3 regions of the Aminobacter aminovorans genome follow, and region 1 is predicted to be linked to each of the others. Evidence: predicted binding sites of a transcription regulator. Region 1 holds the regulator's gene; each other region holds the start of a gene.
What was found. Region 1 encodes LexA, which represses DNA repair genes until DNA is damaged. Its sites were predicted from a motif close to TGTTCNNNNTGTGTTCNG; they were not measured.
Positions count from the first base shown of each region.

Region 2: a site for LexA is predicted at 1,635-1,652, ahead of DY201_RS20005 (ATP-dependent helicase). Genes of this name have one in related genera too.
Region 3: a site for LexA is predicted at 2,092-2,109, ahead of DY201_RS03265 (YifB family Mg chelatase-like AAA ATPase). Genes of this name have one in related genera too.

Region 1 covers NZ_UFSM01000001.1:3,024,114-3,027,373, reverse strand. Annotated here, with positions in the region: gene moaC (cyclic pyranopterin monophosphate synthase MoaC) at 1-2, shown strand, start outside; gene DY201_RS14915 (molybdopterin molybdotransferase MoeA) at 3-1,208, shown strand; gene lexA (transcriptional repressor LexA) at 1,315-2,031, shown strand; gene DY201_RS14905 (ComEC/Rec2 family competence protein) at 2,137-3,260, opposite strand, start outside.
Region 2 covers NZ_UFSM01000001.1:4,065,921-4,069,180, forward strand. Annotated here, with positions in the region: gene DY201_RS19990 (hypothetical protein) at 338-898, shown strand; gene DY201_RS19995 (hypothetical protein) at 1,003-1,377, opposite strand; gene DY201_RS20000 (hypothetical protein) at 1,374-1,628, opposite strand; gene DY201_RS20005 (ATP-dependent helicase) at 1,780-3,260, shown strand, end outside.
Region 3 covers NZ_UFSM01000001.1:677,187-680,446, reverse strand. Annotated here, with positions in the region: gene DY201_RS03270 (transglutaminase-like cysteine peptidase) at 1-204, shown strand, start outside; gene DY201_RS03265 (YifB family Mg chelatase-like AAA ATPase) at 423-1,955, opposite strand; gene DY201_RS03260 (sensor domain-containing diguanylate cyclase) at 2,238-3,260, shown strand, end outside.

The DNA of each region.
Region 1 (3,260 bases):
AGATGGCCCTGCTGCCCGTCGCCGACGCCCTGGCGCGCCTGCTCGACGGTGCTGAGCCGCGCTGCACGGAGACTGTTGCTCTTGCCCAGGCCGCGGGTCGGGTTCTGTCGGCGCCGCTGCATGCCCTGCGCACCCAGCCGCCCTTTGATGCATCCGCAATGGACGGCTACGCGGTGCAGGCCGCCGACATCGCTTCGCTGCCGGCGCGTCTCAAGGTCATCGGCCAGGCACCCGCCGGCAAGCAGTTCACGGGCACCGTCTGTCCAGGCGAATGCGTCCGCATCTTCACCGGAGCACCGGTACCTCGAGGCACTGATACCGTCGTCATTCAGGAGAACGTTCGCGATCTCGGCGATGGCGAGATCGAGGTGGTCGAGCCGACGAGTGCCGGCCGCAATATCCGCGCCAGGGGTCTCGACTTCAAGCAGGACGACCTCATTCTGGATGCCGGACGCGTGCTCGACCCGGCAGCGCTCTCGCTGATCGCGGCTGCCAACCATCCCGGCGTCGAAGTGCTACGGGCACCTCTGGTAGCCATCATCGCCACCGGGGACGAACTGCTGCCGCCGGGCAGCAACCCCGGACCCGATCAGATCATTGCCTCCAACGCCTATGGTGTCGCGGCGATCGTTCAATCGGTCGGCGCGCGCGTGCTCGATCTCGGCATCGCCGCTGACCGCACCGAGGCAATCGCCGCATTGGTGGCGAAGGCGCTCGCAGCGGACGCTGACGTGATCGTCACGCTGGGCGGTGCTTCGGTCGGCGACCATGACCTCGTCCATCGAGTCCTCACCGATCTCGGCATGGCTCTCAACTTCTGGAAAATCGCCATGCGGCCCGGCAAGCCGCTGATGTTCGGCCGGCTTGGCGCCAGCCGCTGCGTCGGCCTGCCGGGAAATCCGGTCGCCAGCCTGATCTGCTCGCAGATCTTCCTGAAGCCCTTGGTGGCGAAGCTCGGTGGACGTTCCTATTCGCACGACATGCGCACGGGCATTCTCGACACGGCAATGGCCGCCAATGATCTGCGCCAGGATTTCGTCCGTGCGGCCGCGCGTGAAACCTCTGAGGGTCTCGTCGTCACGCCTTACCTGGTCCAGGATTCCTCGATGCTGCGCACGCTGGCCGCCGCCAACTGCGCCATCGTGCGGGCGCCCTTCGCACCGGCGATCGATGCCGGCAGCGCCTGCCAGGTGATGATGCTTCGCTGAAGCAAGCGCCTCCAGCCTTCACGAAATATCAACGGTTGCGGAACACAACTGGAACATATAGTGTTTGTTCTGGGTTTGTTTTTCTTCTGATTCCTCGGGGGTGGCGATGCTGACGCGCAAACAACACGAGCTTTTGCTATTCATCCACGAGCGGCTGAAGGAGGCGGGCATTCCGCCGTCGTTCGACGAGATGAAGGAAGCACTCGACCTCGCCTCCAAGTCCGGCATCCATCGCCTGATCACAGCTCTGGAAGAGCGCGGCTTCATCAGGCGCCTGCCCAACCGGGCCCGTGCACTCGAAGTGCTGCGCCTGCCCGATTCCATCGCGCCAGGCCTGAACGCGGCGAGGAAGTTCTCGCCCAGCGTCATCGAGGGCAGCCTTGGACGCAAACCGGATCCTTCACGCAGCATGTCGGCCGGCAATGACGACGATGTTGCATCGGCGGTTGCCATTCCCGTCATGGGACGCATCGCGGCCGGTGTGCCGATCGACGCCATCCAGCACAAGACCCATTCGATTTCAGTGCCGCCTGACATGATCATGGGCGGCGAGCATTACGCGCTTGAGGTCAAGGGCGACTCGATGATCGAGGCCGGCATCTTCGACGGCGACACTGTCGTCATCCGCAGTTCGACCACGGCCAATCCGGGCGAGATCATCGTCGCCCTTGTCGACGATGAGGAAGCGACGCTCAAGCGCTTCCGCCGCAAGGGCGCCTCGATCGCACTCGAGGCCGCCAATCCCGCTTACGAAACCCGCATCTTCGGGCCCGACAGGGTCAAGGTGCAGGGCAAGCTTGTCGGACTGATCCGCCGCTACTGATTTTCGGAGATTGCGGACTGCAAACATCGAAGGGCGGCTTTGACTACCGTCTGTGACTGTTCAGTATGCCGACCGCAATCCGCTACCCGGCCGATCTGCGCTTGGCTATGGTGACGCTGCTGGTGACTGCGTTGGGGCGGGTGTCGGCCTCTCTGGCTGTACCGTAGGTTGCGCCGTCGGCGCTTTCGGAGGTCTCTCGGCACGCTTGTAGGACGCCAGTCCCCGTGCTTCGCGTGAGAACTGGCGCTGGATGTGCCACGGGCGGTAGGGTTCTGGCACGGCGTGGCGAATGTCGATCTTCAGGCTGCTTGCTGTCTGATGCGTGATGAATATCGCGGCACTGCCGAGGCGCGCCAGTTCGCGCTTGGTAAGCACAACAGGCGCGGTCGACGTCGCCCCGGAGCAGATTCCGCCGGCCGTGGCATCGTCGACCACGATGAAATCCGCGCTGTCGCAGGCACGTGCAGCGGCTTCAGCATTCGCCGCATGGATGATCCGCTCGCCCGCCGCTCCTTGGACAGCACAGAGTTCCTCGCCGCAGACGAAGTTTCCTGCGGCCGCGACATTCACTGACGGTTTTTTCGCACTCGGGTCGGATGAATTGTCCGTACCGGCGGCGCGATCCATCGCCGGGCGTGCCGGGCTGACGACAGTTTCGGCCATCAGCGCGCGCTGCCAGTTGTCGACGGTGAATTGGTTCGGCCGGGCGCGATTGACGGCCAGCTTGCCGCCGCCGACCGGCACGCCGACGAGGCGGCCGTCTTCCGAAACGAGGACGTCTGGCGTTTCCGTTTCCACCACCATCAGCAGTCCTAGGGCAGCGAAGGGCAGTGCCGCTATGCGCAGCCAGGTCGTCGCCGTCGACGCAATGACGAGTGCTGCGGTGAACAGCAGCACTGCATGCGGCGAAACAAGGCCAACCGCGTCGACCGGCGAATATGCCGAGAACCACGTGGCGATGCCAATCATTCCTTTCAGGCCGGCCCCCATCGTGTCGAGGAAGAGGCCGTCGAGCCCGAGCGGCATGAAAATCCCTGCCATGACCGCGAAAGGCATCACCAGGACCGACACAAGCGGCGTGACTGCAAGATTGGCGAACAGGCTGAGCGGCGATACGCGTTGAAAATGCCAGGCGCCGAACACGCTGGTCGCCAGCCCGGCAATCACCGAGGTCGCGACGAGGCCGACCGCAACTGCCGCAGACCAGTGCCAGATCTTCGACGGCAGCG
Region 2 (3,260 bases), 1.0 Mb from region 1:
ACTGATACCATGGTGTTTTCGCCCTCTGCCGAGCGGCCAAGAGTGCATGCACAGAGGCCAGTTTCAAGTCAGGGTAGAGCAGCCCGGTAGCTCGCCTGGCTCATAAGCTGTTGCCTCCTGCAACCAGCCTTCCCGAGGCCACAGCTTCGCGCTGGTCGCGGACCTTGGAAATGGTTAGTTCCATGTCCTTCTGAAGTTCATAGAACTGGTATGCCAGTGATGCGATTGACTGAAGACGTCGAACAGCAGAGATGTAGCCGAAAGTTTCGGCACCGGAGCCAGGCACTGTTGCGATCGATGCGACGGCGGCAACAAGTTCAAGGCATGGGGAACAGTTATGCGCAGCAACGTCGGCTTTCCCGCTGGATTAATCTGCCTGTCTGTTTGCCTCATGTTGATGGTCTGCGCGGCCGCGCTGGCCCGGCCGGTAACCGAAACGGAACGGCAGGCGCTGGAAAAACAGATAGCGTCCTTTTCCCGGGCGTTAGAGACGAAGGCCTATGACGACATCGCCGATGTCACGCCGCCGCGCCTTGTCGATCACCTCGCGAAAACGGCACAGATGGAGCCGGGCGAGCTGCGCCGCGCGATGGTCGAGCAGATGAAGGTCGCGCTCGCCGCGGTTCGGATCGAAAGCTTTAGCTTCGACATGGCCAAGGCGGAATATCGGGAGCTTTCCGGCGGCCATCCCTATGCTTTGGTGCCCACCGAACTGATCGCCGTGGACCCGAACGGGGTTCGAACACGCTTCCGGTCGCAGACGCTGGCCTTGCTCGATGGCAACAGCTGGTATCTGATCCGCCTGCAGGAGGCGCAGCATCTGCTCTTGCTGCAAAAGGCCTATCCGGAATTCACCGGCGTCGAGTTCCCGCGTGGCTCGATGGAGCTGCTCAAATAGCCATCGATGATGCGAAAAGCGCGGGCCGGCCGAATGCGGGCGCGTTGCTCAAGCAATGCCGGCGAGGGCGATGCCGGTGAGAGCGATGCCGGCGAGGTATGTGCCTAGCCATCGCGACGCGGCACCAGGCAGAGATCCCGACTGCGGCAATCGATGCTTCGGCCGGTAATTCTCTCCAGAACGGCGTCCAGACCGGCGACGTGGTGATGCAGCAGCGCATAGGTCTCGTTGAATGGCTTCAGGCTGATGAAGCACTTCTGGATCGCCATACGCAAAGGGATCGCCGCCAGGACAATCGCCTCGATCTCGCTCTCGGTCAGTCTGTCGTTTCTGTTGTGCCCGCGCGACATGTTTGCTCCTGCCTGACCGGCATGCCACGCGACCGCGATGCGAGCAGGCCGGCGGATCCTTTTTCCCTCACCATCCCCTGGCGCGCCCCTGATCGCCGAGGGGATACGCAGTTCATCCACGACGCTCATCGGTCCGGCGCGCGATGCGACGTCGACATCCCCAGCAGCTGCACCAGTTCCTCATATTTCGCGCCGCAGCGGTCATAGATGTTGAACGTCTTGTTCGCAGTGCAGCCGATGCGCGCAATGATCTCGTCCAGCAGATGCGTCAGCGTGCGGTCGCCGCCTGCCCTCACCATGGCGTCGCGGTCGTATTGCTTGCGCATCCCGCATTTGTCGCAGGAGACGATGACCTTGTCGGAGGGAAATTCTGATAACATCGGCATGAGAACAAAATAGGAACAAATTCCTCCGGGAGTCAATTCACATTGCGCTGACGGAAGGGCAATGTTCCGCGCCGCGCGCAGGCTTGGCCCGCCGGATCCGGTGCAGGCCGTTGCGAACGAAACGGAAACGATGCTTCATGCCCGCATGAACATCGCCCTCCGTGATTCGGCAGCAGAGCCGGGTTATCTCTCCCGCTTGAATGCGGGCCAGCGTGCTGCCGTCATGCAGGGCGACGGCAATGTTTCCGCACCGCTGCTGATCATTGCCGGCGCCGGCTCGGGCAAGACCAACACGCTCGCCCACCGGGTTGCCCATCTCATCGTCCGCGGCGCCGACCCCAGGCGCATCCTGCTGATGACCTTCTCGCGCCGGGCCGCCGCCGAGATGACCAGACGCGTCGAGCGCATCGCCGCCGACGTGCTGAAGGAGCGCGCGGCGAGCCTGATGGAGGGGCTGAACTGGGCCGGCACGTTCCATTCCGTCGGCGCCAGGCTGCTCCGGGACTATGCGCCCGACATCGGGCTCGAGCCCGCCTTCACCATTCATGACCGCGAAGACTCGGCCGACCTGATGAACCTGGTTCGCCACGAGCTCGGTTTTTCCGAAACCGAGAACCGCTTTCCGACCAAGGCGACCTGTCTTGCGATCTATTCCCGCGTCGTCAATTCCCAGGAAACGATCGAGGCGGTGCTCGGCCACGCCTTTCCCTGGTGTGTCGGCTGGAGCGACGAGCTGAAGCGGCTGTTCGGGGCCTATGTCGAGGCCAAGCAGGCGCAGAACATCCTCGATTACGACGACCTTCTGCTCTACTGGGCGCAGATGGCCGCCGAGCCGGAGATCGCAGCACATCTCGGCCAGCGTTTCGACCACATCCTCGTCGACGAATACCAGGACACCAACAGGCTGCAGGCAGCGATCCTGACGGCGATCAAGCCCGACGGCCGCGGCCTGACGGTGGTCGGCGACGACGCCCAGTCGATCTATTCGTTCCGCGCCGCCGAAGTGCGCAATATCCTCGACTTCCCCAGCCTGTTTGCCGAGCCTGCCCAGGTGGTCACGCTCGACCAGAACTATCGCTCGACCGACGCCATATTGAACGCCGCCAATGCGGTCATCGGCGAGGCCGAGGAGCGCTTCACCAAGAACCTCTGGACCGAGCGCAGGTCGCTGGAAAAGCCTGTTATCGTGACGGTCGCAGACGAGGCCGAACAGGCAAGCTATGTCTGCGACGAGGTGCTGAAGGAGCGCGAGGCGGGCACGCTGCTGAAGGAGCAGGCCGTGCTGTTTCGCGCAGCCCACCATTCGGGGCCGCTCGAGGTCGAGCTCACCAGGCGCAACATCCCCTTCGTCAAGTTCGGCGGGCTGAAGTTTCTCGATGCCGCCCATGTCAAGGACGTGCTCGCCATCCTGCGCTTCGCCCAGAACCCGCGCGACCGCATCGCCGGCTTCCGGGTGATGCAGCTGATGCCGGGCATCGGCCCGTCATCGGCCGCCAACGCCATCGACAGCATGGAGCAGTCGCTCGACCTGGAGATGGGCCTGGCGCGCTTCGTGCCGCCGGCCCGGGCGGCAGCCGACTGGCCCGGTTTTGTCGCGCTGTTCTCCCAGCTCAGGCGCGGCCCCGG
Region 3 (3,260 bases), 2.3 Mb from region 1:
GTGCGCAAGCCTGATGGCGAGGGCCATGCCGTGCTGACCGTACGCACCTCCAAGGGCGACTTCATCCTCGACAACCTGACGGACGCCGTGCGCCAGTGGGACGAGACCGGCTACAGCTATCTCAAGCGCCAGTCAGCGGAGAACACCGGCCGCTGGGTAACGATCCGCGAAGGCCAGCCGATGCTGGTCGGCTCCGTCAAGTAGCGCTTCTTCCCGATCCTGCTGCCGCTTGTCCAGGATGCGGCCCATGACGATGCGTGGTGCCCGCCGGTCCGACGCAAGCGATGGCGCCAAAGCGCTTGGCCCTCCAGAGCCACGAAGTTGAGTTCTGCCGGCGCCGCGCAAGTTGTCGGGTTCGCCTCAGCTGCCCCTGCTTCCCAGGCAAAACCCTGGCTGGACTGCGCTTGGGGTGTTCCCTCCTCCTACGCCGCCTGCGCCATCCGCTCGGCGCTGATGCGATATGAAATGGCCTCAGCAAGGTGGATGCGTCCGACGGTGTCGTTGCCGTCGAGATCTGCCAGCGTGCGTGCCACCTTGAGCACGCGGTGATAGGCGCGGGCGGAGAAGCCGAGCTTTTCGCTGGCGTCGCGCAACAGCGAAAGCCCTGCGGCGTCGGGCGCGGCGATGTCTTCGATCAGGCCTGCCGCGCATTGCGCGTTGGTGGTGGCACCTGACACTCCATGGCGTTCGAGGCGCTCGCGCTGGATGGCGCGTGCCCGCGCGACGCGCAATGCGACATCGGCGCTGGCTTCCGACCTGCCGCCGCGGATGAGGTCTGTGGCGGAGACTGCAGGCACATCGATGCGCAGGTCGATGCGGTCGAGCAATGGCCCTGAAATGCGCGCCTGGTAGTCGGACTGGCAGCGCGTGCCGCGCAGGCAGCGATAGCCGGGTTCGCCGGCCATGCCGCAGCGGCACGGGTTCATCGCCGCGACGAGCTGAATGCGCGCCGGATAGGTGATGCGGTGATTGGCGCGCGCGATCATGCATTCGCCGGCTTCGAGCGGCTGGCGCAGCGAATCGAGCACCTGCGGGGTGAATTCGGGGAACTCGTCGAGGAAAAGAACGCCGTGATGGGCGAGCGACACCTCGCCCGGCCTCGCCTTCAGGCCGCCGCCGACCATCGCCGCCATCGAGGCCGAATGATGCGGCGCGCGGAACGGCCGCCTGTCGGTGAGCTTGCCCTCGGCGAGCTCGCCGGCGATCGAGGCGATCATCGACACTTCGAGCAACTCCTTGGGCGAAAGCGGCGGCAGGATCGATGGCAGCCGCGCCGCCAGCATCGACTTGCCGGCGCCGGGTGGACCGACCATCAAGAGGTTGTGGCCGCCGGCGGCGGCTACCTCGAGCGCGCGCCTGGCGCTTTCCTGGCCCTTGATGTCGGCAAGGTCGGGCAGGTCGCGCGCCGCCGCACGAATACCGGGCTCCGGCCGGGACAGCACCTGGGTGCCGCGAAAATGGTTGGCGATGGCAATCAGGCTGCGCGGCGCCAGAATGTCGATGTCGGCGCCAGCCCAGGCGGCTTCCGGTCCGCTGGCGGCAGGGCAGATCAGCCCCTTGCCGTCGGCATTGGCGCCGATTGCCGCAGGCAATGCTCCTGCTACCGCCGAAATGGTGCCGTCGAGCGACAACTCGCCGAGCACCACATAGGCGGCGAGCGCATCGCCCGGCAGGGCGCCGAGTGCTGCCATCAGCCCGAGGGCAATCGGCAGGTCGTAGTGGCTCCCTTCCTTGGGCAGGTCGGCGGGTGCGAGATTGACAGTGACCTTCTTGGCTGGCATCGACAGGCCGGACGCGTGCAGCGCGGCCTGCACCCGCTCGCGGCTTTCGGCCACCGCCTTGTCGGGCAGGCCGACGATCTGCATCCCGACCTTGCCGGGCGCTACCATCACCTGCACGTCGACGGGAACCGCCTCGATGCCCTGGAACGCGACAGTGCGCACGCGTGAAACCATGCTGCCCTCCCTGTAGCGCCGCGCCCCTTGAGGCGGCACGGATGCGCTGTGGCAATTCATGCACGTTGCTGCAGGCAGGCGGCCCCTCGCCTGCTTAAGCCTCGGCCAAAGACAAGCATAGATTGCAAATGTGCGCAAGAACAATTCAAGAACACGTGCGTCGGCATGGGTGCGTTCGGGATATGTTAACCCTGGCGCTCAGCAATCTGCCGTGACGGTATTAGAGAGAGGGAATATTAAGCGCCCTCGCGCGAAGCTCTGCCTGAAACAGGGGCTATTCACATGCGCAGTCCGGCATCGCGGCACATACGGCGACGGGCCGTTCTCCGGCAACGCGATGCCACGATCGTCGGGCTGGAGGCCAGGCTTGACGCGCAGGCAGCGCTGATCCGCGAACAAGCGGCCTCGCTGGCGCACAGTCAGAAGATCTTCGACCGTTCCTCGGCCGCTGCTCGTATCGGCGTGTGGCAATGCAACCTCGCCGACCAGGCGCTGCATTGGACCGATATGGTCTATGATCTTTTCGACCTGCCGCGTGGATCACCTCTCGTCCGCGAAGAGATCGTCAAGTGCTACACGGCGGCTTCCGCCGTCGAGCTGCACGCCAAGCGCAGCAAGGGGATTGCCGAACGCACCGGCTTCGGGCTGGACGCCGAGATCGTGACGGCGAAGGGCAATCACCGCTGGATCCGCATCACCGCCAGCGTCGAGTGCGAGGATGGTGTTGCCGTGCGTATCTTCGGCATGAAGCAGGACATCACGGAAGAGAAGATTCTCGCCGACCAGACCCGCTACCTCGCCGAATATGATGTCCTGACGGGGTTGGCCAACCGCAGCCGCTTCCAGTCGAAACTCTCGGAAGTGACACCAGACGGCGACGACCGTCCGTCGCTCGGCGCGCTGCTGCTGGTCGACCTCGACGGTTTCAAGCAGATCAACGACACCTTCGGCCATGTCGCTGGCGACGAGTGCCTGAAGGAAGTGGCCCGGCGCCTGGAGAGCGCATGCGCCAGTGTCGACCTCGTCTCGCGCATTGGCGGTGACGAATTTGCCGTGTTGGTTGGTCCGGGACTCGATCTTGCGGCGGTAGCGGAACTGGCGCGTGAGATAATCGACAAGGTCGGCAGGGCCGTCGACCATGGCGGCCGGGCGCTGAAACTCGGGGCATCGATCGGCATCGCGCTCCATGAAGAATGCACGCCCTCGGACTTGCTGGTGCGGGCCGACACTGCGCTCTACGCCGCCAAATCGGCGGGCCGCAACACGTTCCGGATATTCAAGGCAGCGGAGACGGCAGGGGTGAGA